Regions from separate parts of the Clostridium chauvoei genome, predicted to be linked through region 2. Evidence: a T-box and tRNA genes for the amino acid it is inferred to sense, from the RefSeq annotation. Region 2 holds a T-box; the other holds one or more tRNA genes.

Region 1 (3,430 bases), 470 kb from region 2:
TGCGTAGCCGACCTGAGAGGGTGATCGGCCACATTGGGACTGAGACACGGCCCAGACTCCTACGGGAGGCAGCAGTGGGGAATATTGCACAATGGGGGAAACCCTGATGCAGCAACGCCGCGTGAGTGATGAAGGTTTTCGGATCGTAAAGCTCTGTCTTCAGGGACGATAATGACGGTACCTGAGGAGGAAGCCACGGCTAACTACGTGCCAGCAGCCGCGGTAATACGTAGGTGGCGAGCGTTGTCCGGATTTACTGGGCGTAAAGGGAGCGTAGGCGGACTTTTAAGTGAGATGTGAAATACCCGGGCTCAACTTGGGTGCTGCATTTCAAACTGGAAGTCTAGAGTGCAGGAGAGGAGAGTGGAATTCCTAGTGTAGCGGTGAAATGCGTAGAGATTAGGAAGAACACCAGTGGCGAAGGCGACTCTCTGGACTGTAACTGACGCTGAGGCTCGAAAGCGTGGGGAGCAAACAGGATTAGATACCCTGGTAGTCCACGCCGTAAACGATGGATACTAGGTGTGGGAGGTATCAACTCCTTCCGTGCCGCCGTTAACACATTAAGTATCCCGCCTGGGGAGTACGGTCGCAAGATTAAAACTCAAAGGAATTGACGGGGGCCCGCACAAGCAGCGGAGCATGTGGTTTAATTCGAAGCAACGCGAAGAACCTTACCTAGACTTGACATCTCCTGCATTACTCTTAATCGAGGAAGTCTCTTCGGAGACAGGATGACAGGTGGTGCATGGTTGTCGTCAGCTCGTGTCGTGAGATGTTGGGTTAAGTCCCGCAACGAGCGCAACCCTTATTGTTAGTTGCTACCATTTAGTTGAGCACTCTAGCGAGACTGCCCGGGTTAACCGGGAGGAAGGTGGGGATGACGTCAAATCATCATGCCCCTTATGTCTAGGGCTACACACGTGCTACAATGGCAAGTACAACGAGATGCAATACCGCGAGGTGGAGCTAAACTATAAAACTTGTCTCAGTTCGGATTGTAGGCTGAAACTCGCCTACATGAAGCTGGAGTTGCTAGTAATCGCGAATCAGCATGTCGCGGTGAATACGTTCCCGGGCCTTGTACACACCGCCCGTCACACCATGAGAGTTGGCAATACCCAAAGTTCGTGAGCTAACCGCAAGGAGGCAGCGACCTAAGGTAGGGTCAGCGATTGGGGTGAAGTCGTAACAAGGTAGCCGTAGGAGAACCTGCGGCTGGATCACCTCCTTTCTATGGAGAAATCTAGTTAACAAGATGATTAACTAGTATATTTCAAAAGAAACGTTATCTTAACTTCTGTTCAATTTTGAGGGATTTTTCCTTCAAGAGTATGGGTCTATAGCTCAGCTGGTTAGAGCGCACGCCTGATAAGCGTGAGGTCGATGGTTCGAGTCCATTTAGACCCACCATTGTTCTTTGAAAATTGCACATGAATTAAAACAACTTTATTAACAAATGTTAATTGAGAAGTGACAACAAGCCAAGAAAAATATTCTTTGTGATATAAATTGACTCTTTGTAAAAAGAGAACCGTAAAGGTCAAGCTACAAAGGGCGCATGGTGAATGCCTTGGCATCAGGAGCCGATGAAGGACGTGATAAGCTGCGATAAGCTTCGGGTAGGCGCACATAGCCAGTGATCCGGAGATTTCCGAATGAGGGAACTCACATGGGAAACCCCATGTATCCTGTAATGAATAAATAGTTACAGGAAGGTAAACCTAGGGAACTGAAACATCTAAGTACCTAGAGGAAGAGAAAGAAAAATCGATTTTCTGAGTAGCGGCGAGCGAAAGGGAAAGAGCCCAAACCAGAGATTTATCTCTGGGGTTGCGGACAGAACATTAAATAAACTAATTTGTAACCGAAAATAATTGGAAAGTTAGGCCATAGAGTGTAATAGCCACGTAGGTAAAACAGAAAGGTTTAGAGTTCTGATCCAGAGTACCACGAGACACGTGAAACCTTGTGGGAAGCAGGGAGGACCACCTCCCAAGGCTAAATACTACCTGATGACCGATAGTGAAGCAGTACCGTGAGGGAAAGGTGAAAAGAACCCCGGGAGGGGAGTGAAATAGAACCTGAAACCGTGTGCCTACAACCGGTCAGAGCACCATATGAGTGTGATGACGTGCTTTTTGTAGAACGAGCCAACGAGTTACGGTATGTAGCAAGGTTAAGTACTTAAGGTACGGAGCCGAAGGGAAACCGAGTCTTAATAGGGCGACTAGTTGCATGCCGTAGACCCGAAACCGGGTGACCTATCCATGGCCAGGTTGAAGCGGGGGTAAAACCCCGTGGAGGACCGAACCACGTTGCTGTTGAAAAAGCATGGGATGAGCTGTGGATAGCGGAGAAATTCCAATCGAACTCGGAGATAGCTGGTTCTCCTCGAAATAGCTTTAGGGCTAGCGTCGGATATGAGTAATGGAGGTAGAGCACTGAATGGGCTAGGGGGCGTATCGCTTACCGAACCTTATCAAACTCCGAATGCCATATACTATTAGTCCGGCAGTCAGACTACGAATGATAAGATCCGTGGTCAAAAGGGAAAAAGCCCAGATCGTCAGCTAAGGTCCCAAAGTGTAAGTTAAGTGGAAAAGGATGTGGGATTTCTAAGACAACTAGGATGTTGGCTTAGAAGCAGCCACTCATTGAAAGAGTGCGTAATAGCTCACTAGTCGAGAGATCCTGCGCCGAAAATGTCCGGGGCTCAAACTTACCACCGAAGCTACGGGCTCATCGTAAGATGAGCGGTAGAGGAGCGTCGTAATCGGGCTGAAGTCGTACCGTAAGGAGCGGTGGACTGATTACGAGTGAGAATGTTGGCATTAGTAGCGAGATGTGAGTGAGAATCTCACAGGTCGAAAATCTAAGGTTTCCTGGGGAAGGCTCGTCCGCCCAGGGTTAGTCGGGACCTAAGCCGAGGCCGATAGGCGTAGGCGATGGACAATCGGTTGATATTCCGATACCACTACAATCGTTATTATCGATGGTGTGACGGAGAAGGATAGGATGTGCTAGCGATTGGAAATGCTAGTCTAAGCGTTTAGGGAGTTGAAACAGGCAAATCCGTTTCAACAATTCTGAGGCGTGATGGGGAAGGCCAAAAGGCTGAAGTATCTGATTCCATGCTTCCAAGAAAAGCATCTAGAGAGAGAAGTAGTGCCCGTACCGCAAACCGACACAGGTAGATGAGGAGAGAATCCTAAGACCAGCGGAAGAATTGCAGTTAAGGAACTAGGCAAATTGACCCCGTAAGTTAGCGAGAAGGGGTGCCTACGAGAGTAGGCCGCAGAGAATAGGCCCAAGCAACTGTTTAGCAAAAACACAGGTCTCTGCTAAAGCGCAAGCTGATGTATAGGGGCTGACGCCTGCCCGGTGCTGGAAGGTTAAGGGGAACACTTAGCGCAAGCGAAGGTGTGAA
Region 2 (3,430 bases):
TTTGACATTTTTAAGCCCTTCTTATCAAGAACGTGACCTAATACTATACAATTTTCAAATGGGTTTCTATCAAATATAGCTGTTGAAATAGCTAATAATGTATAGAACCATCCTCTAGTTTGGTCTACTGCTTCTGATATAAATTGAGCTGGGAAATTCTTATCAAATAACTCTTTATTTTCAAATGGATAGTGTAATTGAGCAAATGGCATTGATCCTGAATCAAACCAACAGTCTATAACTTCTGTTGTTCTAGTCATTTCCTTTCCACACTTTTCACATTTTAAATGAACATTATCTATATAAGGTTTGTGTAGCTCTATGTCATCTGGAACATTAATTCCCTTAGTTTTTAACTCTTCAATACTACCTATACATTCTCTGTGGCCACATTCACATTCCCAAATTGGAAGTGGTGTACCCCAATATCTATCTCTTGAAATACCCCAGTCAATAACATTTTCTAGGAAATTACCGAATCTACCTGTTCTTATGTTATCTGGATACCAATTAATTTTATTGTTGTTTTCTAATAACTTATCTCTTAAAGTAGTCATTGCAACAAACCAGCTTTCCTTTGGATAATAAAGAAGTGGTGTGTTACATCTCCAACAATGTGGGTATGAGTGAGTATGTTTTTCTGATTTAAATAACTTATTTTGTTCTTTTAAATAGTTAACAATACTTTCATCACACTTTTTAACGAACTTACCAGCCCAAGGAGTAACTTCTTCTGTAAATTTACCTGCTAAATCAACTAAATTTATGAAAGCTAAACCATTTTTCTTAGCTACTAAGTTATCATCTTCACCATATGCAGGCGCTATATGAACTATACCTGTACCATCTGATAAAGTTACAAAGTCACCATGAATTACAACAAATGCTTTTCCTTCTGGAGTATGGAATGGAAGTAGTTGTTCATATTCAGTTCCTAGAAGCTCTTCCCCCTTGAATTCTCTGATTACTTCATAATCTTCACCTAATACCTTTGGTGCTAATTCTTTTGCTAAAACATATATTTCATCTTCTACTTTAGCTTCTATATAATCATATTTTTTATTTATACATAACGCTACATTTGAAGGTAATGTCCAAGGTGTTGTTGTCCATGCAAGTATATACTTGTTATCTTCACCCTTAACTTTAAACTTAGCAACTGCAGTTAAATCTTTAACATCTTTATATCCTTGTGAAACTTCATGTGAAGAAAGACCTGTTCCACATCTAGGACAATATGGCATAGTTTTATGACCTTTATATAAAAGTTCTTTATCCCACATTTGTTTTAAAGCCCACCATACTGATTCTATGTATGGGTTATGATATGTTACATATGGATCATCCATGTCTACCCAATATCCTATTTGTTCAGTCATTTTTTCCCACATGTTTACATATGTGAATACACTTTCCTTACATTCTGTAACGAACTTTTCAACACCATATTCTTCTATTTGAGGTTTTCCTGAAATTCCAAGTTTCTTTTCTATTTCAAGCTCAACTGGAAGTCCATGTGTATCCCATCCAGCTTTTCTTATAACCTTGTATCCCTTCATAACTTTATATCTTGGGATTATATCCTTCATAACTCTTGTTAATATATGACCTACGTGAGGTCTTCCATTAGCAGTTGGAGGACCATCATAGAAAGTGAAATATTCACCATCTTGATTCATATCAAAGTTTTTCTTTATTACGTTATTCTCTTTCCAAAGTTCTGCAACATTCTTTTCCATGCCAACAAAACCTTTTGGTAATTCAACCTTTTTGTACATATACAAATCTCCCTTCTTATTGTAATTAATAATTAGTCCTTAATAATTAATAATTTTTATAAAACTCCAAGGGAGTTCTAAAAGTAATAATTTAAGAAATTACTTCATATTCTTCCTTAATTATTCACTATTAATTATTAATTATTCATATTTTTTTATAAAAAAACTTCGCCCTAATAGGACGAAGTGAATTCGCTATACCACCCATGGTTAAATTCTTATATAAAAATAAGACTTTTCTTTCGAGTACTAACATACCCTATCCTTTAACGCAGGCTAACGGATAAGCTTAATAAGAAATTTCCTTTCAGCTTTCAACTCCTAGGTGATTTTCCTTAAATTTTTCTATGACTTCACACCAACCAGCCACTCTCTTAAAGAATAAAATATAAGTACTTTTCCTAATCATAGTTTTTTTACTTTTAATAATATATTTATTTTACTACAAACATTCGCAATATAAAAGGTAATATTATTGAATATAAAAAATTTTTTTGTTCAATAATATATAGTGAACAATAAGTATTCCAAAGATAACTAACTACCTAATAGTTTTTATTAATTAGTATTGACTTTTATTTTCCTAAATTATATAATACACTTATAAAAAATAAACGTCAATTATTTTTTATCCCCTTTATTTTCCGTAGTCAGTTTCTAATGAATCATTAGTTCTTAGAATTTACTCTTTTAATAATGTTTTACTGTTTTTTAATTCAGTAACTTTATAATTTATAGGAGGAATACTTATATGGAAAATAATTTAAACGAACAAGTCCTTGATAAGATTACAAAAGTTTGTACTTGCAAGGCAATACCAAGATCCAAAATAAAAGATGCAATCAAAGCCGGTGCTCATACCGTAGAGGAAGTATCCAAAGCAACTGGAGCTTGTACCGGCGGATGCAGAGGTTATAGATGTACCCCGACAATTGAAAAGTTAATTGAAAAGCATCTAGAAAACCGCTAATACAGTTCCCCCAAATTGTATTAGTTTATACAAGATTATATCTCCCCAAAACCACCTGTTATTTAAATAGGTGGTTTTACTCTTTAAAATAGTTTTGTTGGCATTCCATAACCTATATATTGATTTTTCATCATAATCTCTATAAATATAGGATCATTTATTATACCTTCTGATTTTTCTATAATTTCATATGCTACTCCATAATATATAAGTACACCTATAACAAGTTTCTTTGCTGGAAAATCACTTAAACCTATAATTCCACCCCCTAATCCTATTAAAGAATATATACATACCCTTTCTTTTGTTGCATGTTCCTTAATATATCTCTTTACCCTAGTTGGCGTTGGTATTGTTACAGCTTTAAATATCAAATTCCTATCCCCTAATACATTATTTATTACTATTAATATATTTCTTTTACATTATATCTAGAATTAAATTTTTAGTATGTTATAATTTTAAAGAATTAAATTATAAGGAGCTGTTTACATATGGCAAGTAAGTTTTATTTACATAAAGGAAAACATAAAAAGGCTGAAAATGGTCGTCCTTGGATATATACTGATGAGATAAATGAATATGATGGTGAATACCAAAATGGTGATATAGTAGAAGTATATGGACCTAGACATAACTTTATTGGTAAAGGATACATAAATGATCAAAGTAAAATAACAAT

The links. The T-box of region 2 lies ahead of ileS (isoleucine--tRNA ligase). A T-box ahead of a tRNA ligase gene usually reads a tRNA of that ligase, here a tRNA-Ile.
Region 1: it encodes a tRNA-Ile, which carries the amino acid that the T-box ahead of ileS (isoleucine--tRNA ligase) is inferred to sense. The anticodon was not compared.

What each region holds. Positions count from the first base shown of each region.
Region 1 is NZ_CP018624.1:121,499-124,928, forward strand. Features, by position in the region: rRNA gene BTM21_RS00635 (16S ribosomal RNA) at 1-1,234, shown strand, start outside; tRNA gene BTM21_RS00640 (tRNA-Ile) at 1,337-1,413, shown strand; rRNA gene BTM21_RS00645 (23S ribosomal RNA) at 1,542-3,430, shown strand, end outside.
Region 2 is NZ_CP018624.1:2,521,463-2,524,892, forward strand. Features, by position in the region: gene ileS (isoleucine--tRNA ligase) at 1-1,778, opposite strand, end outside; T-box leader at 1,953-2,196, opposite strand; gene BTM21_RS11930 ((2Fe-2S)-binding protein) at 2,530-2,748, shown strand; gene BTM21_RS11935 (hypothetical protein) at 2,832-3,122, opposite strand; gene BTM21_RS11940 (class I SAM-dependent rRNA methyltransferase) at 3,243-3,430, shown strand, end outside.